Regions from separate parts of the Clostridium thermobutyricum genome, predicted to be linked through region 2. Evidence: predicted binding sites of a transcription regulator. Region 2 holds the regulator's gene; the other holds the start of a gene.
The links. The regulator LexA, encoded in region 2, represses DNA repair genes until DNA is damaged. The targets are predictions, from matches to a motif close to CNAACANNTGTTNG.
Positions count from the first base shown of each region.

Region 1: recA (recombinase RecA) is a predicted target of LexA. The motif match lies at 9,532-9,545, and genes of this name have one in related genera.

Region 1 covers NZ_KB850956.1:1,089,321-1,101,148, reverse strand. The annotation lists gene HMPREF1092_RS05075 (AAA family ATPase) at 1-515, opposite strand, end outside; gene HMPREF1092_RS05070 (ATP-dependent Clp protease adaptor ClpS) at 512-811, opposite strand; gene HMPREF1092_RS05065 (DedA family protein) at 858-1,472, opposite strand; gene HMPREF1092_RS05060 (hypothetical protein) at 1,737-2,111, shown strand; gene HMPREF1092_RS05055 (cobyric acid synthase) at 2,214-3,722, opposite strand; gene purB (adenylosuccinate lyase) at 3,948-5,378, opposite strand; gene HMPREF1092_RS05045 (HPr family phosphocarrier protein) at 5,561-5,821, opposite strand; gene HMPREF1092_RS05040 (stage V sporulation protein S) at 5,956-6,216, opposite strand; gene rny (ribonuclease Y) at 6,656-8,191, opposite strand; gene recA (recombinase RecA) at 8,459-9,511, opposite strand; gene pgsA (CDP-diacylglycerol--glycerol-3-phosphate 3-phosphatidyltransferase) at 9,689-10,279, opposite strand; gene rimO (30S ribosomal protein S12 methylthiotransferase RimO) at 10,263-11,603, opposite strand; gene HMPREF1092_RS05015 (FtsK/SpoIIIE family DNA translocase) at 11,683-11,828, opposite strand, start outside.
Region 2 covers NZ_KB850956.1:1,352,153-1,363,980, reverse strand. The annotation lists gene HMPREF1092_RS06325 (DUF2828 family protein) at 1-924, shown strand, start outside; gene HMPREF1092_RS06320 (tyrosine recombinase XerC) at 1,655-2,647, shown strand; gene HMPREF1092_RS06315 (hypothetical protein) at 2,684-3,235, opposite strand; gene HMPREF1092_RS06310 (hypothetical protein) at 3,352-3,852, opposite strand; gene lexA (transcriptional repressor LexA) at 4,013-4,621, shown strand; gene cooS (anaerobic carbon-monoxide dehydrogenase catalytic subunit) at 4,652-6,553, opposite strand; gene HMPREF1092_RS06295 (RrF2 family transcriptional regulator) at 6,691-7,119, opposite strand; gene HMPREF1092_RS06290 (exodeoxyribonuclease III) at 7,309-8,064, opposite strand; gene HMPREF1092_RS06285 (PFL family protein) at 8,099-9,454, opposite strand; gene HMPREF1092_RS06280 (ACT domain-containing protein) at 9,469-9,735, opposite strand; gene HMPREF1092_RS06275 (rhodanese-like domain-containing protein) at 9,967-10,278, shown strand; gene HMPREF1092_RS06270 (mechanosensitive ion channel family protein) at 10,492-11,319, shown strand; gene HMPREF1092_RS06265 (FUSC family protein) at 11,357-11,828, opposite strand, start outside.

The DNA of each region.
Region 1 (11,828 bases), 260 kb from region 2:
GAAAATTTATCTATATTTCTCTTTTTAGACTTCTTAGTTTGGTAATCTTCTTCTTCCTCTTCTACATTTTCTATAAATTCTATATCTTCTTTATTATTTTCTATAAGAAACATAAGAATATCTCTCTTTTTAATTTCATTTTTCTCTAAAATATACTTAGCAAATGATTCTTGAAGATTATAAAATGCACTTATAATATGCTCAAGCCCTATACTGTCACATCCACTTCCTAATGCCATAGATGCAGCATAAGAAATTAACATATTAAATTGATAACTTTCTTTTGGACTTTCTTCTTCTGACTGAACAAAAGTTGCATTTTCTTTAATTTCCTCATAAATTTCATTTATCATTTCTTCTATATTTATTTCTTTTTCTATTAAAAACTCTTTTATTTTTTCAGTTTCTAATATAACTAAAAGAAGCATTTCAGGAGTAATATATTCATATTTATTTTCCTTTCCTTTTAAAAAAGCTTCTAAAATTATATCATTAACAATTCTATCTAAATTCATATCCTAACCTCTTCTACTGTCATTTTAAATGGGAAATCTTCTTTTTTAGCAAGTTCTAAAGCCATATTAACTTTAGTCATTGCTATATCATAACTATATGTTCCTGCAATTCCTCTTCCCTTATTATGAACATCTAACATTATTTTATTAGCTTCTAATTCAGACTTTTTAAATATATCTACTAAAACAAATACAACAAATTCCATTGTTGTAAAATCATCATTAAACATTATAGCATTATATTTCTTAGGTTTTTTTAATTTTATTTTTTCTATTTCCTGTATTTTTCCTTCCATTTAAAGACCTCCAAAATAGTATATACTCTATTATACTATATCTTTATTAACTCATCTTTCCTTTTAATTTTATCTTTCTTATAATATAAAAATACAAAATCGTTATAATTAAAGAAAAATAAGCTAAAATCGTACATTTAATTAAAGCTGATTCTATTGAATTTATATCTTCTCCTAAAAAATATCCTATTAATATAAGAGTTGTATTCCAAATTGTTATTCCAAGAAAAGAATATGATATATAAATAGAAAATTTCATTTTTTGAAGTCCTGCCCATATTGATATAAAATTTCTTGTCATTGGTAACACTCTACATATGACTACTGCTATTTTTCCATATTTATAGAACCATTTATCAATTTCTAATATTATCCCTTTTACTCCTATATATTTTTTATTTGATAAAGCTAATATTTTTCCTCTTCCATAATGCCCTATACAATAACCTATTGTAGATCCTAGTAGTCCACCTAATATACTAAAAAATATAACCTCCCAATACGTAAAGAATCTACTATACATCATTATACCTATAAATGGTAACAAAAGTTCACTTGATATAGGAAAAGCAGAATATTCTAATGTAACTATAATAAATATTCCTAATACTCCAAAGTTTCCAAAAAAGTATATTAATCCTCTTAATACTTCATCAAACAAAATACTACTCCTAACTTTAATTTTTATATTTATAGATATTCAAATTTTATATAATTATTCTTTTGTTTACAGTTTAATATTTTATAAGCTATATTTTTAACTTTATAATAAATATTCTCTATATTTAAAGCTCTATTTTATATATATAACATTTTTGAATTTTTTCCATTTTTATGAAGGAAAACAGGTTATTTACTCGAATATTATTATTAAGAAGTATAACTTATGAAAATTTATAGATTAACTTAAAGGGGTGTATTATTTATGGGACTTACTAAATTAAAAAGAATAAAAAATAACAGCAATGTTATTGAAAGAAAAATATTAGAACGTCTTTCAGAAAACAATGAAAACCTAAACACATTAATACATGAATCTATTGAGAATTTAGGATTTAATGTTAAAAAAGAATTTTTTTCAGAAGATATTCTAGTTGTTTTTGTTTATCTTGATATTCTAAAAGATCATGTACTAGGAAAAGATAAAGTATATAATAACTACCAAATAATATTAGACCACATAGAAAAAGTAGAGAATGCTTTAGATAATTTAAACGGAATTCCAAACAAAGAATTATTAGAATTTAGAGAATGGTTAGGTATTTCAAATAACTTCCACAATACTCTAATTTCTTTATAAAAAAATTAGGCTGTATAGTTTTTAATTCTATTTTTTTATACTTCTTAATAGAATTATTTAAACATTATACAGCCTTTTATAAAATTATTTCCTGGAAAATATTTACATATTTTCCCCTTTTAATATTTTTCCTAACTTATCTAAATCAATATTTTCACTAAAAATTTTATAGAACTCATCAAATCTTTTTTCCTTATATTCTTTAAATGATTGTTCTTCTAAATTTTTATTACTTGTTACTACACCGTGTCTTTCTTTTAATATTTTTAAAAGCCCTCTTCTAAATTCTTTACTTTCAAAAACACCATGCATAAATGTTCCAAATACATTTCCTTCTTTATTAGAAAGACCTATTACATTGTTTAATTTATCTACCATAAAAGCTTCTGCTCCTTCGAGCATATCACTATCTCCATTTATAACTTCATATCCATAAATTTTAGAATCTGATAAAGGCTTAAGAATATTATCCATATTACATATGTTTCCTTTTGCTATAGTAGTTTTATTTACAAATGTATAAGTTGTTTTTAGAGGAATAAGATTTAACCCCTTAAATTTAGCTCCTTTATTTTCTATGCTATAAAGGTCTTCTATCTCTTCACCTAACATTTGAAATCCACCACAGATTCCCATTATAGTCTTGCCATTCTCAGAAGCATTTATTATCTTTTCATATAAACCGCTTTCTTTTAAAAACTCTAAATCTTTAATTATATTTTTACTACCAGGAATAATTATAAAATCAGCTATATCAACTTGATTTGGCTTTTCTATAAGTAACATTTTTACTTCTTTTTCATCTTCAAATGAATAAAAATCTGATATATGTGATAAAAATGGTAGTTTTACTACACCTATTATTAAGTCTCTCTTTTTATCAAATCTATAGTTTTTACCATATTCTTCTTCCGTTAAAATATTTGTATTTATCTCTGGCATTACTCCTAAAAAAGGTACTTTTATTCTTTTTTCTAATTTAGATAATCCTTTTTTTAAATACTCTAAATCACCATTATATTTATTTACTATTATTCCTTTTATTCTTTTTTTATCTTCTTTTGTTATAAGTGAAAGATTTCCGTATATATTAGCAAAAGAATTATTATCCTCAAAATCACTTATTAATATAATATCTGATTGAACATTTTTACAAAATTTAAAATTTAAAAATTCCTCTTCTCTCTCTACATATTCTAAACATTCCCCAGAACCTTCTATTATTATAAAATCTTTTTTTTCTTTTAAATTATTAAAAGAATTATACATAAACTCCTCAAAATCAGCTCTTAACTCTTTATAATTAAACTCTTCTGTTTTTGCATAACTTTTACCATTTACATAAACTTTAGTTTTATTTTCTTTATTTTTATGTATAAATATTGGATTATTATCAACCGTTACTTCATTTCCAAAGCAATCACTTTTTAATTTTTCATTATATCCTATTTTCAAATCTTTATTTATTGAATACTCATTTTTACTAACTTCTAACCCTTTAAAGGCTTGTACATCTATATTATTGTTTTTTAAATATTTTCCTATGCATAAACTAATTAAAGTTTTTCCAACCCCATCTTTAGTCCCTAATATCGCAATTTTATCTTTCAAATCTATCATCTCCAAAGTAATATGTTATACTTTATTTTATCATCTATTTCTTTCTTATTGAAGTTTATAAAATAAATTTTATTTGTGAATTTAATTTATATTATATTATTAAACCTTTATTTTAGGTTTACATAATTTTTTATATGTTTAGAAATATAATTAATAATCTTAAGAATATATAATATTTTTATAAATTAAAAACTCCCTTAAATAGGGAGTTTTTTCTTATACATTTATTTCACTTTTTATTTCTACTGCTTCTTTATGTTTATTTATTATTGGATTTACATATTCATCTATAAACTCAACAACTTGACTTTCTGCTCTTCCTGTAAATAATTTTGGATCTATTATATCTAAAATTTCTTTTTCAGTTAATTTAAATGAATCATCAGCGATTATTCTCTTAATTAAATCATTATCAAGACCTTCACCTTTAACTCTCTTAGCTGCTTCCATTGAATGAATTCTTATTCTTTCATGAAGTTCTTGTCTATCTCCACCTCTTTTTACTGATTCCATCATTATATTCTCAGTAGCCATAAATGGAAGTTCATTATTTACATGAGCTCTTATTACTTTATCATAAACTACCATGTTTTCAGAAATATTTATATAAAGATTTAACACACCATCTAATGCTAAGAAGGCTTCTGCTACTGATATTCTCTTATTAGCAGAATCATCTAATGTTCTTTCAAACCATTGTGTTGAAGCTGTTATAGCTGGGTTTAAAGAATCCACGATAACATATCTAGCTAGAGCACCCATTCTTTCACTTCTCATTGGATTTCTCTTATATGCCATAGCAGATGAACCTATTTGATGCTTTTCAAAAGGCTCTTCCATTTCCTTCATACTTTGTAAAAGTCTTAAGTCATTACTAAATTTATATGCACTTTGTGCAACTTCTGATAATGTATTTAAAACTATTGAATCAAGCTTTCTTGGATAAGTTTGCCCTGTTACTCCATAACTTTTTTCAAATCCCATTTTTTTAGCAACAATTCTATCTAACTCTTTAACTTTTTCCTCATCACCTTCAAAAAGATTCATAAAGCTAGCTTGAGTTCCTGTAGTTCCTTTTACTCCTCTTAATTTTAAAGTAGATAATACAAATTCTATATTTTCTATATCCATAACTAAATCTTGCATCCAAAGAGTAGCTCTTTTTCCTACAGTTGTTAATTGTGCAGGTTGGAAATGTGTAAATCCTAAAGTAGGCATTCCTTTATACTCCATAGCAAAACGGCTTAATCTATCTAAAACTGTAACAATTTTATCTCTAACTAATTCTAAAGCATCTCTTAAAATAATTACATCAGTATTATCTCCTACATAACAACTTGTAGCGCCTAAATGTATTATTCCTTTAGCTTTAGGACATTGAAGTCCATATGCATAAACATGACTCATTACATCATGTCTTACTTCTTTTTCTTTTTTTATTGCTTCATCATAATTTATATTATTTATATTCGCTCTTAGCTCATCTAACTGCTCTTCAGTTATATTTAACCCAAGTTCTTTTTCTCCTTCTGCTAAAGCCACCCAAAGCTTTCTCCATGTTGAGAATTTCATGTCATCAGAAAATATGTAGCTCATTTCCTTTAATGCATATCTTGTGTTAAGTGGTGTATTATAAATATTTCTCATTCTATACCTCCATACGAATATATTTTTTACTTTTTATATTTTCATTCGTATTATAACATACTTTTCTATTTTTTTCACTCTTTTTGAAAAACTCATTCATTATTATTTTATATTATATTATTAGTTTTAATCTTTAATTTATTTATATACATTAAAAAAGACTCCCATTGGAGTCCTTTTAATTAGTCTTCTAAAGTTTCTATTAATTTTGCTATTTCTTCAACAGCTAAAGCTTCGTCATCTCCTGAAGCCATAACAGTTACAGTTGAATTTGCAGTAACTGCTAATGATAAAACTCCAATTAAGCTTTTAACGTTAGCTTTTTTACCATTGAACTCTATGCTTACATCTGATTTAAAAGATGAAGCCTTTTTAACTAATAACGTTGCTGGTCTAGCATGTAAACCAGTAGCATTTTTTACTAAAACCTCTTTAGATACCATGCAAATACACCTCTTTACTTATTATTCGTTAATCTCTATTAACTTCTTCATTATAAACTTTTTTAATTATAATTTCAACCATTCATAATATATTTTATTACATTATATCGATACCTTTTCCACTATTGGAACTCTTATCTAGGTTGTACAATTAATTTAATTGCAGTTCTTTCTTCTCCATCAATTTCTATATCTGTGAAAGCAGGTATACAAATTATATCTTTACCTGTTGGCGCTACAAATCCTCTTGCAATAGCAATTGCCTTAATTGCTTGGTTTATTGCTCCAGCTCCCACCGCCTGTATTTCTACAGAATTTTTTTCCTTTATTATAGCTGCTAAAGCTCCTGCTACTGAATTTGGACTTGATTTTGTTGATACCTTTAATACTTCCATTCTGTCTTCCTCCCTAGTTTTACAAATCGTTTACAATTATTTTTATAACCATCTAATGGCATATTATATATATTCTACATTAAATTATAAATTCCTTTATTTTTCTACAATTTTTTGAATTATTTTTTCTATATTATTCTAATTTTTATTTTTATTTTAATATAATACACCCTTTCATTCAACTGTAAGTATATTATTTACAGTTTTCAACTTATAATTATCATATTTATCTATACATATCTCTCTTTAAATAGAAATATTAATCAACGTAAATTCAAATTTAATTTTATTATTGCTTCTTATTTTTAATTAAACTTTTCATTATCATTTATTTAATAATAATAAATTAATTAGAATATCATTTATTATTTTAATTTCAATTTATTTTTATATGTAAATATAAAAAAGCTTCATCTAATATAAGATGAAGCTTCTAATTTTATTTCGCAAAATCAATAGCTCTAGTTTCCCTAATTACACTGATTTTAATTTGTCCTGGGTATTCTAGTTGTTCTTCGACACTCTTAACTATATTACGTGAAAGTTCTATAGCCCCAGCATCGTCAATTTGATCTGGTTTAACCATAATTCTAATCTCTCTACCAGCTTGAATGGCATATGACTTTTCTACACCTTCATATGAGTTAGCTATTTCTTCTAACTTTTCTAATCTCTTAATATATGCCTCTAATGTTTCTCTTCTTGCTCCTGGTCTTGCTGCAGATATAGCATCAGCTGCTTGAACTAATACCGCTTCTAATGATTGCATTTCAACATCTCCATGATGAGCAGAAATAGCATTAACTACTAATTCTGATTCGCCGTATTTCTTAGCTAAATCTCCACCTATTAATGCGTGTGGACCTTCTTGCTCTTGATCTACAGCTTTACCAATATCATGTAGTAATCCTGCTCTTCTAGCTAGAGTAACATCTAAACCTAATTCTGAAGCCATTAATCCAGCTAAATATGAAACTTCTACAGAATGCTTTAACACATTTTGTCCATAGCTAGTTCTATATTTTAATCTTCCAAGTAGTTTTGTAATCTCTGGGTGAAGACCATGAACAGATGTTTCTAATGTAGCCTGTTCTCCTTCTTCTTTTATGTTGTTTTCAACTTCTTTTTGAGCTTTTAAAACCATCTCTTCGATTCTTGCTGGATGTATTCTACCATCCACTATTAACTTTTCAAGTGCTATTCTAGCAACTTCTCTCCTAATTGGATCAAAGCTTGATAAAATAACTGCTTCTGGAGTATCATCTATTATTAAGTCTACCCCTGTTAAAGTTTCTAAAGTCCTAATGTTTCTTCCTTCTCTACCTATTATTCTACCCTTCATTTCATCATTTGGTAGCGCAACAACATGAACAGTTGTTTCTGAAACATGATCAGCAGCACATCTTTGAATAGCAGTAGTTATAATTTCACGGGCCTTCTTATCAGCCTCTTCTTTAGCTCTGCTTTCAATATCTTTAATCATTATAGCTGCATCGTGTGATATTTCTTTCTTGATTTCACTTAGAAGAATTTCTCTTGCTTCTTCACTTGAAAGATTAGAAACTCTTTCAAGTTCTTCTCTTCTCTTTGAATAAAGTTCCTTAGCTTCTTCTTCTAGCTTTTCAATTTCTATCACTCTTTTATTAAGTGTTTCTTCTCTCTTTTCTAAAAGATCATTCTTTTTATCTAGAGATTCTTCTCTTTGAATTAATCTTCTCTCAAGTCTTTGAATTTCATTTCTTCTCTCACGAGAATCTTTTTCTAATTCATTTCTTAATTTATGAGCCTCTTCTTTCGCCTCTAAAATGGCTTCTTTCTTTTTAGATTCAGCTTCTCTTTTGGCATTTTCTAAAAGCATTTCTGCTTCTTTTTCTAGAGCCTCAATTTTATTTTTTGATTTTGTTTGAATTGTTTTATATACTACTACTGCTAATATCAGTAGTACTACTATATATCCAATAATACCTAGTGTCATCTAATAACACCTCCTAAGCTTTTATTTTTTTGTGTTAGCATAGTTGGTGTCATATTCATTCACGGTTATTCTTGAATATGATAAACCAGTATTTGTTATTATTGTATATTAAAATTAAAATTATGTCAAGTTAAGCGATATAAAGCATTAATAGGATAATTATCTCTATCAATCTCTATTTTCCTCTCTTTTTCAATTTTATTTTTAAATACTCTTTTTTATTATTTTTATAAAAAAGAGGGGACATTTTGTCCCCTCTAAAATATACTATTTATCTTCTTTTTCTTCATTTGAAACTGCTACTTCTAATTTTGCTTCCATTTTTGGTAAATTGTATTTTTCTCTTATTGTATTTTCAATTTCTAATGCAGTTTCTGGATTTTCTTTTAAGTATGCTTTTGCATTTTCTCTTCCTTGGCCTAGTCTTATATCCCCATATGAGAACCAAGCTCCACTTTTTTGAACTATTCCTTCTTTAACTCCTACATCAACGATATTTCCTTCTCTTGAAATACCTTCATTATACATTATATCGAATTCTGCTTGTCTAAATGGAGGAGCTACCTTATTTTTTATAACTTTAATTCTTGTTCTGTTACCTACTATTCCTTCACCTTGTTTTATAGAATCTATTCTTCTAACATCCATTCTTACAGAAGCATAGAATTTTAATGCTCTTCCTCCTGGTGTAGTTTCAGGGTTACCAAACATTACTCCAACTTTTTCTCTAAGCTGATTTATAAATATAGCTACACAGTTAGTTTTATTTATTGTTCCAGCAAGTTTTCTTAAAGCTTGTGACATAAGTCTTGCTTGTAAACCTACGTGAGAATCTCCCATTTCACCTTCTATTTCTGCTCTTGGAACAAGTGCTGCAACCGAGTCGATAACTATTGTATCAATTGCGCCTGATCTAACTAATGCTTCTGTAATCTCTAATGCTTGTTCTCCTGTATCTGGTTGAGAAACTATAAGATTTTCCGTATCAACTCCTAAGTTTCTAGCATATGAAGGATCTAAAGCATGCTCTGCATCTATAAATGCAACTGCTCCACCTTTTTTTTGTGTTTCTGCTACTATGTGAAGAGCTACAGTTGTTTTACCTGAACTTTCTGGTCCGTATATTTCTATTATTCTTCCTTTTGGAACTCCGCCAATTCCTAATGCTATATCAAGATCTAAGCATCCTGTAGAAACTGATTCTATATCTAATGATGCTTTTTCACCAAGCTTCATTACTGCACCTTTACCAAATTGCTTTTCTATTTGTCCCATTGCTGATTCTATAGCTTTTAATTTATTAACATCTATATTACTCATAATACACATTCCCTCCTGTACGAACTTACGTTCTTATATATTTAGTATATATTATACACTTAATATAGTCAACATTTTTTATATAAAATATACATAAGTTTTTTACTTTTATTACATTTAATGTAATTTGTTAATTAGATAAAAATAAGAGGGAAATTAACCCCTCTTATTTTTAAATTATTTATTTGTTGATATTACACCTTTATTTTTTCTAAAATAGTCCCAACCTGAAACAACTGTTATTATAACAGCAATATTCATCATTATTGTTGGTAATGAAGTAAACACATATTCTAATACCTTACTATTTGCAACCATTTTTATAAGAGTAGTAGATGTACTTATATTTACTTCTATTAATAGTAATATTATAGCTATTATTTGTATTACTGTTTTTATTTTTCCCCACCAGCTTGCGGCAATTATCTTTCCTTCTGATGCTGCTAATGTTCTAAGTCCTGAAACAGCAAATTCTCTAGCTATAATAATTATAGCTGCCCATCCTTGAACTAATCCTAATTCAACTAATGATATTAATGCTGCAGTTACTAGTAATTTATCAGCTAGTGGATCCATAAACTTTCCAAAATTAGTTATTTGATTTCTACTTCTTGCTATGTATCCATCTAACTTATCTGTTAATGATGCAAGAATAAATATGAAAGTTGCAATAAAAGTTCCATATGGTATACCTTTAGCTATTATAAATACTAGGAATATCGGAACTAATAATATTCTTATTAGTGTTAATTTATTTGCAAGATTCACATATACCAACTCCTATTAGATCGTATTTAGCATTTTCTTCTATTTTCACTTTTACGAAATCTCCTTTTTTAACTTCTTCACATCCTTTTTTAAAGAATACATTTCCATCAATTTCAGGAGCCATTTCGTAATTTCTACCATAATAATATTCTCCATTCTTTCCTTCAACAAGAATATCATAAATTTTTCCTATTTTCAATAAGTTAATTTTTTCTGAAATTTCTCCTTGTAAAAGCATAAGCTCTTCTTCTCTAGCTTTTTTAACTTCTTCGTCTACCTGCCCTTCCATAATTGCAGCTGGTGTTCCTTCTTCTCTGGAATAACTAAATACTCCTACTTTATCTAATTTCTTATCTTCTAGGAATTCTTTTAACTCATTAAATTCTTTTTCACTTTCATTTGGGAATCCAACAATAAGAGATGTTCTTAGTACAATTCCCTCTACTCTATTTCTTAAAAGATCTATTTTATCTAATATATCTTTTTTAGTAGTTTTTCTTCCCATAAGCTTAAGTATTTTATCACTTATATGTTGTATTGGTAAATCTAAATATTTAACTACTTTATCATTTTCGCTTATTTCTGTAATTAACTCATCATAAATTTCTTCTGGATAGCAATATAAAACTCTAATCCATTTTAAGTCTTCTATTTTAGATAATTCTCTTAAAAGTTCATGTAAATTTTTCTTACCATATATATCACTTCCATACATAGTTGTATCTTGAGCTATAAGAATTATTTCTTTTGTTCCATTTTTTACAAGAGTCTTTGCTTCCTCAATTATATTTTCCATTTTTCTACTTCTAAATTTACCTCTTATTTTAGGTATTATGCAATAAGTACAAAAATTATTACAACCTTCAGCTATTCTTATATATGCTGTACTTTTATCTGTAGTTAAAAGTCTTATTCCTTCATTTATATTTTCATCAGAATAATTTACCTTTGAAACTATCTCATTGTTATCTATAAAATCTAGGATTAATTTATCTATTTTTTCATAATCATTAACTCCTAGCATTATATCTATTTCAGGCATTAAGTCTTGTAGCTCTTTTCCATATCTTTGTGTTAAACATCCTGTTGCTATAAGAAGCTTACATTTATATTCAGTTTTATATCTTGCCATTTCTAAAATTGTATTTATTGATTCTTGCTTTGCTTTTTCTATGAAGCCACATGTATTAACAATTATTATGTCTGCTTCCTTTGGATTGTTTGTTATAGTGTAAGTTTTATTCATTACTCCTAACATTATTTCAGAGTCCACTCTATTTTTATCACAACCTAAACTTACCATTCCTACTTTATAATTTGCCAAAACTAATTTCCTCCTGTGTTTCAATCGCTTATTTTATTTTATATCTCTTTTAATTCTATTACAAGTAAATTTTTATCCTCTATTCTACTTCTTCGTAAACATCCCCATAATATTCTTCTTTAGTTACTAACACCTGTCTTGGTTTGCTTCCATCTCTTCCTGATATTATTCCTCTTTCTTCTAAATCATCCATTATTCTAGATGCCCTATTAAATCCTATTTTAA
Region 2 (11,828 bases):
AATAATGAATGGGATAAGATCCAATATGGAAATTTGAGTTATTCGAATATAAAAAAATATAGAAATTCTTTTATGAAAAATGATCCAAAGAGATTTAATGAATTTATAAATATGTATAAACCAAAGAAAGTAATACGAGAACAAAAAAGTAAAGGATTTGAATTGAAATATGAATATTTAAAGGCTTTAGATATAGGGATTGAAGAGAAAAAGACTAAAGAGATGTTCATTAAAGAAATAAAAGAAATTTACGAAAATTTAGAAATTCCAGAAGAAGACTGGTTAGTTGCAATAGCTTTAAACGAAAAAAATTTAAATAAAAAAGATAATTATTATATGCAAAGTGTATTTTTAAGTAATTTTTATCTTTGTAATAATAAAAAAATGTATAAAGATCATATAATAAAAACTAAAAATATACCTAATATTAAAAAAATACAAAATAGAGATTTAAAAAATGATGTAATTAATGTTATTGAGAATTCTATTAGTGAAAAAATTTCTATCGAGAGTGTGTTTGACCTTCTTTTACTTTCTGCAGTAAAAAATAGTAATAAAATATTTAATTTTCCATCAGGGGTTGTTTTTGCAATTAAATCAATGGAACAATTATCAGAAATCACGAATACGAACAAACGTTCTAAGGAAGAAGAAATATCATTTTTATATTTAAAAATGAGAAAAAAGTGGAATAATTTTGGATTTAATATCCCAAAAATTAAAATTTGGATAATAAAAGAAAATTATAGAAATAATATTTCTGTTTTAGAAGAAGGTAAAATTTTTATTCTAGAAGGAAGTGGTGAAAAAGCTTTTAAAACAATAATCCAAGAATCAAATACAGGTTTTAGAGATTTTACTTATGAAGAAATAAAAGAAGAAATGATAAAAATTCTTAGCAGTGATAGATATAATATGAAATAATTAATAAAAATCTTATCTTTTTAGATAGGATTTTTTGTTGTGCTAAATTAATATATTAAGTAAACGATTGAATTTTAAATCAAAATAAAAATTAGCGGGAATAAATTTGTTTTTAAAATAGTTTTATTGTATTTACATAAACTGAAATTTTTCTATAATTATTAAATTAAAAAGTTGTTATTAATAGATTTTGATCATATAGAATAGGTTGAAATAATATATTTTTAGAAATATTTATAATTAAATTTATAAAAATGCCTCTAATTTATTTCGCTAAATAACAATTTAGCGAAATAATATGCTTTTGTAATTGAAAATAAGTATTTCTGTTTGAATTAAGTACGAATATGCAGTGTTTAAAACTTATATAAATTGTAATTTATTTTATTGTGTGCTTATTTTCAATTATTTTACATAAGAATAATTTCACAAAAAATATATTTATAAATTACATAATTACATATAATTTGTAATTTGAATGTTTTTAAAATTTTATAATTTGTAAAAATAATTTTATAGAACTTAATTGAAATTAAGTATGAAAATAGAAAATTAAAGTCAAAGAAGATCAATATAAAAATAAAAGATAATTTTGCTTGAGATTGGATTGAAGTTAAACAGGGTGTAAATATGACGTTTTTATATTTTGAGAACGTATGTTCTACTACTCTATTTTAATCAATTTTTATTTGTGATAAAATAGAAATATAACTAAGTGAAAGGAGCAATTATGAAATACGATTTTAAAGACTTAAAAAAGAATGAGGAAATGCCTCTTATTATAATAGATTTTTTGAATTATTTAGAAACTATAAAAGGTAAATCTATTAATACTATAGATGCATATAGAATTGATTTATTAATGTTTTTCAGATTTTTAAAATTATATAGAGAAGAAATAGAAGATATTGAATTTGAAGATATAAAAATAAGTGATATAGATGGAGAATTTATAAAGAAAGTTAAACTTTCAGAACTTTATGCTTTTATGAGTTTTTTAGAGAGGTATAGAAATAACAGTGCTTATGCTAGAGCTAGAAAAGTTGCTACTTTAAAATCTTTTTTTAAGTTTCTTCAAAATAAAGCAAAAATTATAGATGAAAATCCTACTATAGAATTAGAATCACCTAAAATAAATAAACGCCATCCAGTATATTTAAATTTAGATGAAAGTCTTACTCTTTTAAATTCATTAAATAAAAAGAGTAAAAATTATAGTAGAGATTATTGCATATTAACATTTTTTTTAAATTGTGGTATGAGATTATCTGAATTATGCAATATAAAACTTGAAAAAATATCTGGTGATACATTAACTATAATAGGAAAAGGGAATAAAGAAAGAACTGTATACTTAAATGAGTCTTGTATTTATGCACTTAATCAATATTTAAAGGATAGAGATGACATAAAATGTTCTGATGAAGATAAAGAATTTTTGTTCCTATCTAATAGAGGACGTAGAATAAATAAACGAACAGTTGAAATAATGGTTAAAAATGCAACTAAAGATGCAGGGCTTAGAGATCAAAAATATACACCTCATAAACTTAGACATACAGCTGCAACTCTTATGTATAAACATGGGGATGTAGATATTAGAGCTTTACAAAGTATATTAGGTCATGAAAGTATTTCTACTACACAAATATATACACATGTAGATGATGATACTTTAAGAGAAGCAGTTAAAAGTAATCCTTTAGCAAAAATAAAAAAATAAAAAGCTATGTAGTTTATAGCTTTTTATTTTTTTTATTTATATATTGTTCCCTAAAATTTCTGAAAGTGCAGTTAAAATTTTCTGATCAGCTCCATCGTAAACTACAAAAATTCTACCTTTTTTATAAAGGTGAAAATTTTGTACCCAATTACCTTTATTTTGACTAAATAGATATGCATTATCATTTAGTGAGTTAAGATCTGATACCATTCTTAGTTTATCTCCTACTCCGTATTGGTATATAGAAATATATCCTCCATTTACCTGAATTTCTTCTTGTGGTACTGAGAATAATTCATCATATGGGTTGGGATTAGCTTTTATTTTTTTTGCATCAAATCCTTTTTTATTTAATTCATTTATAAGATATTGATTATCTATTGAAATTTCTGACTCTGTAAATTGTGGTATATTTTTATTTATAGATTTTTTAATTGAATTAGAATTATTTTTTGAATTATTCATTCCCCGCTCTACATTTTTTTCTACGTTATCAGTAGTGTTTTTTACATTATTGCATCCAAAAAATGAAATAGATATTCCAATTCCTAGTATAAATAGTATTGCTTTAAATTTTCTAATTTTCATGAAAATCTCTCCTCTTTATAAATGTTATTACAATACTAGTTTTTGAAAAAAAAGATTTTTTATACCAAAAGAAAAATCCTCACTTAATTTTAAGTGAGGATTTTATATATGAATAATTAAATTTTTTTTGTTTTTAATTTTCTTACACCTGGGAAAAGTTCTTCAGTATCACTTTCTAAAATATCTTCAGTTAAGTTAAGATCTTCTAGATAAATTATCTCTTCTTCAGCAGCATCTTTTCCAAGTGCCATTACTTCACCTTCGTTAGCTAAAGTATACGAAGGTATTTCTAAATGCTCTTTAAAATTTTCATTTAAATTAGAATAAGCTTCTAATAATGATTTTTCAATAAGTTCTTTATCCATATTTGGATCTATTTTTTGAGCTTTAGCTACAAGTTCTTCCCAATTAGGAATATTAAACTCATCTTCAAAAAAATCAGAATCTTCAAGATCTGATTCTACTAATTCATTTTCTTCTATGTTTTTTGCAATTTCTTCAATTTTAATTGCTTGTAAATCGGATTTACTTAAATTTAAACATGCTCCGCAATTGTCACAAATTTTTGTTGGATCTAAAAAATCGCAAAATTCGTCAACTATAAATGCTTTAGTCATTTTTACACCACCTTTTGTGATAAACTAGAATTCTATTATATCAAATTTCAGTTTTAGTATCAAATAGAGTTTATTTATGTAAAAAAAGATAAAAAGAACATAAGTTTGATTGGAGAGGAATTATATGCTATAATTTTTAGTAAGAAGTGAGGTGTAAACAATGGTAGACGGTAAAGATAAGCAAAGTCAAATTTATGAATTTTTAAAAGTATATACTGAAAACAAAGGTTATCCACCATCAGTTAGAGAGATATGTGAAGCGGTAAGTTTAAAGTCAACTTCTACTGTTCATGGACACTTAAAAAGACTAGAAAAAAAAGGATTGATAAAAAGAGATCCAACAAAACCAAGAGCTTTAGAAATTGTTGAATTTATGCAACCTAAACGTGAAATGATATCAATACCTATAATAGGTAATATAACTGCTGGAACTCCAATATTAGCTACTGAAAATATAGAAGACACCTTTACTCTTCCATTAAATTTTGTAAAGCATGATAATGAATTATTTATATTAAAAGTTAATGGAAATAGTATGATAAAAGCAGGAATAAATGAAGGTGATTTAGCTATAATAGAAAAAAGAACATCAGCAAATAATGGTGATATTGTAGTAGCACTTATTGAAGAAGAGGCAACTATAAAAAGATTCTATTTAGAAAAAGATCATATAAGATTACAGCCAGAAAATGATTCTATGGAACCTATCATTGTAGAAAACTGTTCGATTTTAGGAAAATTAGTAGGAATATATAGAAATTATAGATAAAGCTCATCTTAAAAAGATGAGCTTTATTTATTATAATCCTAAACCTTTTCTTCTCTCTTCAATTATTTCCTCTAATTTATTAGCAGTGTTATCTACATCTCCATCAATTATTAATTGACCACCTGTAATTTCTTTTAATCCTTCACTAAATAAATTTAAAGCTAATTCACTTCCACCTACAAATGGAGGTAATGCTAAATGAAGTGGTAATCCAAGAGTAAGTCCAAATACTCCATCAGCAAGAGCTTGTTCTTCTAACCATTGAGGAGCTGATAAAATTAATGGTAGTTGAGGAATATCTATATTTAAATATTCTGCGAGTTCAGCTGCAATCATTTCAAGTCTTCCTATAGCAAGACATGGTCCAAAGTTTAATACAGGAGGAATATTTAATTCTTCGCAAACTTTTCTTAGACTATCTCCAGCTTTTGTAGCAGCTTTGGCAGACATTAATCCAACATTCTCAAGACCACCTGATGAACATCCTGCTGAAAGTATTAGTATATCTTTCTTTATTAATGCTTCTGCTAATTCTACAGTAAATACATCATGACCTTTTGCAGTAAGATTTGAGCATCCTACAATACAAGCTATACCTTTTATTCTTCCTTTAGCAATTAAATCTACAAGTGCTTTCCAATTACCACCTAAAAATTCTTTTAGATTTGATTCGCTTAAACCAGTTAAAACATCATCATGCCCATGATCTTTTGGAATATTTAATTCTATTGAACCTCTTCTCTTTGAATAACTTTTAATTGCTTCATTAACAATTTTATTAGTTATCTCCTCTTTTTCTTCATATGAATATACAACTGATTCAGCATTAGCTTTTTTAGCAACATTATCTAGACATATCATTTTTATATCAAATTTTTCTGCGATAGGCTCAATTCCAGGAAGTGTACAGTTAAATTCAGAAGTTATAAGATCTATTCCACCTGTTGCTAAAACAGCTTCACTAGTATAATTGTTACCTGCATGACCTACAAATACTTCATTATAGTGCTCTCCTCTAACTTGTAAATCTTGACCTACACAAGTACATCCAATAATTCTGAAACCTTTAGCTCCTACTGAGTTAGCTAATTTAGTTGCTTCACTTGAAATTAAGTAATCTTGTAAATGAGCTATTAATGAGTGTTGATGTCCAGTTGTCATTATGTTGATATAGTCTGGATTTATTACTTTCATACCAACAGATGCTTGTCTAATTACTGGATCTCCTAACATTATATCATTTAATAAATTTACAAGAGTTAATCCATAAAGTCCAGTTGATATTCCTAATCTTAAACTACTCATATACATATCTATAGGATCACTGCTTAAATTTGTTGATGTTTTAACAATTCCGTCAAATACTTCTGATTTTGCTCCTCCTGGTAATATTCCTAGTTCTCTCCATTTTTCAAATCTAGGAGCATATGCTAATTTTTCAACAAGTTCCATTTTATCATATCTAGGTTTATATAAGTCTTTTAAAATAGAATCTGCAATCTTATAAGCTTTTTCAAATTGATCTCCATCTGTTATTCCTAATATATTAGAAACTCTATCTAAAGCTTTTAATCCTTTAAGAGGTTCTTTATTTTCAGCCATTTTTTTTAAATTTAAAGCAGTATTTTCTATTACATGAATATAACATCCTGATCCAGCAGCTACAGCTCTTAAAAAGTTTCTTGCAACAATTGTATCAGCATCTGCTCCACAAATTCCTCTCTTAGCTTTTGGTGTTATTCTACAAGGTCCATTTGAACAAAGTCTACAACAAACACCATCAAGACCGAATTTACATTTTATACTTTGTGATTCTACTCTGTGATGAGATGTCTCTACATCTAATTCTTTTATAAAGCTTTCTAATTTTTTATCTGCTGACATACATGTTGAACAGCTAGTTTGGCAGCTAGTTTTGCTACAATTTGACATAATATCTACACCTTTCATAATTAAAATGAAAACTACACTATTTTAGTATACTTTTAGATTTAGAAACCTAATAATGTAATTTATTAAATTAACATAAAATATGCCAATTTAAAAATTCACTTTCAAAATAAGAATATTTAAAAAAAGTTAATGCTATTAATGCTACTATCTAATATTTCTTTTAAAGATTTTCTAGATAAAATATTTAAAATTTCATTTTCAACTTTTTTCATTTCATAATATAAAGAACAACCTGATAAGCAAATCTCACATAAATTTTTATCTTTAGTGCATTTATTTATAGATATAGGTCCTTCTATTGCTTCAATTATATCTTTCAAAGTTAATTTTTCTAATGGAGCTTTTAGTATATAACCTCCATTTACTCCTCGAAATGATTCTATGATATTTTCAGAGCAAAGTTTACGTAAAATCTTAAATAAGAATCTTATAGGAATATGTTCTTTCTCAGAAATAATTCTTGCTTCAATTTTATTTTCTACACCAAAATTATACATTGCACGAATAGCTCTTAATGCATAATCACTTTCTTGTGAAATATTCATATAGAAGTGAATCCTCCTTTAATAATATATAAAAATATTTATTAATTACCTTATTGATGAATAATATCCAAAACTTCACCTAAAAGGTACATTTTAAAGCTACTACAAATTTTAACTTTTGTAAATAACAAATTGGTGGAATTTTCAAAAAGTTAAAAGGATATCTTTTTATTAGATATCCTTTTAATTTTATTTCAATATTAACTCTACTGGACAATGATCTGAGCCTAATATATCAGAATGTATATTCGCTTCAAATATATTTTCTTTTAAGCAGTCAGAAACTAAAAAATAATCAATTCTCCACCCAGCATTATTTTTTCTTGCATTAAACCTATATGACCACCAAGAATAAGCTCCTTCTTTTTCAGGATACTTAAATCTAAATGTATCAATAAATCCTGAATCAAGAAATTCATTAAATTTAGTTCTTTCTTGAATGCTAAATCCTGCATTATTTACATTTGATTTTGGATTTTTTAAGTCTATTTCATTATGTGCAACATTCAAATCACCACATATTATAACAGGCTTATTTTTTTCTATTTCTTTTAAATATGTTCTAAATGCATCCTCCCATTCCATTCTGTAATCAATTCTAGCAAGTTCAGCTTTAGAATTTGGAGTATATACAGTTACGAAATAGTAATCATTAAATTCTAAAGTAATTACTCTTCCTTCAGTATCATGTTCTTCTATTCCTAATCCGTAAAAAACATTAATTGGAAGTTCTTTTGTAAATATAGCTGTTCCAGAATAGCCTTTTCTTTGAGCATAATTCCAATATTGATAATATCCTGGCAGAGCTAATTCTATTTGTCCTTCTTGTAATTTAGTTTCTTGTACCGCAAAAATATCTGCATCAATAGAATTAAAATAATCTAAGAAACCTTTTTTTACACATGCTCTCAAACCATTAACATTCCAAGATATAAATTTTTTCATAGTTATATTCTCCTATAATTTTTTTATATAATTATTAGTTTTTAAATGAATGAATTGGAGCTGGAATTCTTCCTCCTCTACTGATAAATAAATCTGATGAATAATTATTTATTTTCATTACAGGAGCAGTTCCAAGTAAACCACCAAATTCAACCATGTCTCCTACATCACAACCAGGAGCTGGAATTATTCTAACTGCTGTAGTTTTATTGTTTATAACTCCAATAGCAGCTTCATCAGCAATCATAGCTGATATTGTACTTGCACTTGTATATCCAGGAACTGCAATCATATCAAGTCCAACTGAACAAATTGCAGTCATTGCTTCAAGCTTTTCTAAATTTAGAGAACCATTAATTACTGCATCTATCATTCCAGCATCTTCTGAAACAGGAATAAATGCACCACTTAATCCTCCAACATGACCACAGGCCATTACTCCACCTTTTTTTACGGCATCATTTAATAAAGCTAGTGCTGCAGTTGTACCATGTGTTCCAACAACTTCTAATCCCATTTCTTCTAAAATGTGTGCCACAGAATCTCCTATAGCAGGAGTTGGAGCAAGTGAAAGATCTACTATTCCAAAAGGAACATTTAATCTTTTAGAAGCTTCATTTCCAACTAGTTGCCCCATTCTAGTTATTTTAAAAGCAGTTTTCTTTACAGTTTCTGCAACAACATCAAAAGATTGTCCTTTTACTTTTTCAAGAGCTCTTTGAACTACTCCTGGACCTGAAACACCTACATTTATAATTTTATCTGCTTCTCCTACTCCATGAAATGCACCAGCCATAAATGGATTATCTTCTACAGCATTAGCAAAAACAACTAATTTAGCACATCCAAAACCTTTTTTATCAGATGTAAGATCAGCTGTTCTTTTAATTATTTCTCCCATCTCTTTTATAGCATCCATATTTATACCAGTTCTAGTTGAACCAACGTTAACAGATGAACATACTTTATTTGTAACTTTTAATGCTTCAGGAATTGATTGGATTAAAATTTTATCTCCTTTTGTATATCCCTTATGTACAAGAGCAGAAAATCCTCCAAGAAAATCAATTCCTAATGTATTAGCAGCTTTATCTAAAGTTCTCGCAAATTCTACATAATTATCTTCATTAGTAGCACCACCTATAATTGATATTGGTGTTACTGAAACTCTTTTATTAACTATAGGAATACCAAACTCATTTTCAATTTCATATCCAACTTCAACTAAATTTTCAGCGGATTTAGTTATCTTATCATATATCTTAGTTCTTGCTTTATTACCATCACTATCAATACAATCTAAAAGTGAAATTCCCATAGTAATAGTTCTTATATCTAATTTTTCCTCTTCTATCATTTTTATAGTTTCTAATATATTACTACTATTCATATTAAATCCCCCTATTAAATTGTATGCATAGATTTAAATATTTCTTCTCTTTGTATTTTTACTTCAACTTCAAGTTCTTCACCTTTAGCTATAAGAGAATCTTTTATTTTATCAAAATTTTCTGATGAGTTTATATCAACCATCATCATCATAGCAAAGCTGTCTCCCATTATAGTTTGATTAACATCTAAAATGTTAACATTTAAATTTTTAAGCTCTGAACTTATACCAGCTATTATACCTACTTTATCTTTTCCTATTACTGTTAATATAGCTTTCATTTAGACATCCTCCCTGTAAATAATTTCTAAATATAATTATATATTCTATTGTCTTTTAGTTATATTGTCAAATATACAATAAAGATTAAAATTTTATTATATTTTTATAATATCATTTTTAAATTAGAATATCTGTAGAAATTAAAAAAATATAGAATAAATTTAAAAATAGTTTTGTTAAATGTTTTTTAATACATTATTGATATAATACTTTATAAGGAGTGAATAGATATGAAAGAAATAACAACATTAAAATTAAAAAAGATAATAGAAACTAATCCAAATACATATATAATAGATGTTAGAGATAAAATACATTATGATGCAGGACATATAAAAAATTCAATAAATGTCCCTTTATATGAATTAGAAGATTTTTCAACTGAATTACCTAGAGATAAAGATATATATGTAATTTGCAAGGTAGGAAATAAAAGTTCAAATGCAGTATTAATGTTAAATGAACTCGGTTTTGAAAACTGTATAAATGTAAGAGGCGGAATGCTATCTTATGATGGTATAACAGAAAAAACTGTAAGATAATCTTACAGTTTTTTCTGTTATAATACATATCAATTATATATTGATATGTATTATAAAATTTATATAAATCTTTGATATAAATTATTTATCTTTATTCATAGTTTTTTTCAAAAATAAAATATTAAAAGATAATATTAATTTTATATAAATATTGAATTAAATTGAAATGATAGTATAATTAAGTATTGGAATAAACATATGGAGGAATTAATAATGAACAAATTTAATGTTGAAAAAATAGCTGATTTTGTTTTAAATTGGTTAGCAAATAGTGGACTAAAATTAGTTATTGGAGTAATTGTTCTTTTTATAGGTTGGAAAGTAATAAATAAAGTATTAAAGAAATTAAATCAAATATTAAATAAGAAAAATATCGATCCTACTTTAACTTCATTTTTCCTTGCTTTTTCAGACATAGCTTTAAAGATATTATTAGTTGTATGCGTAATATCATACCTTGGAGTAAAAACAACAAGCTTTGCAGCTATAATAGCATCTGCTGGTTTAGCAGTTGGGCTTGCATTACAAGGAAGTTTAGCAAACTTTGCAGGAGGAGTTATAATTCTACTTTTAAGACCTTTTAATGTTGGAGATTTTATAGAAGTTTCTAGTAAATCAGGTGTAGTTGAAAAAATAAGTATATTTTATACTCATATAATATCATCAGATAATAAAGAAATAATGATTCCTAATGGAAGTCTTGTAAATGGCACTATAATAAATTATTCTTCTAAAGAATTAAGAAGAGTTGATCTAACTTTTGGTGTAGGCTATGGAGATGATATTTTAAAAGTAAAGAGAGTATTAGCTAATTTAGTAGATAATCATCCTCTTATTCTAAAAGAACCTGAACCTTTTATAGCTTTATCTGATCAAGCAGCTAGTTCTATTAACTTTGTTGTTAGGGCATGGTGTAAAAGTGAAGATTACTGGACTGTCCATTTTGATCTTTTAGAACAATCTAAATTGAAGTTTGATGAAGAAGGAATATCTATTCCATTCCCTCAAATGGATGTTCATTTAGACAAAATAGAAAATTAAAAAAGAGTATATCATTTATTTGATATACTCTTTTTTTTTATATTGTTTTCATTAGATCTTCTAATGAATCAGAAGACTCTTTTGCTTTACTTAAACAATTTATCATTTGTATATTAAAATAATCTTTTTGATGATTTATTATACTGATGTTTTTACATGCTTTATTATGATTAATTTCTGAAGAATTATTTAAATTTTTCATATTTGATATAATGTCCTCTAGAATATGAATACATTCATTTATATATTCTACATCTATTTTCTTTTTAGTATCATAAAGAATTACACATAAATGCGATAATAATGTTGTAAATCTATTATTATTAAAAATAAAACTTCTAATTTTTGTATCTTCTATTGCTGTACTTTTAGGATTATTATGCATTTGCAATTTTCCACTTACTAAATAAGATGAATACACTAAAAGTTGAAGTTTTTCTCTGTTTATATCATTATTTAAAATATTCTTAAATTCTTTTATCATTTCTTCATCTAATACAATAAGTCTA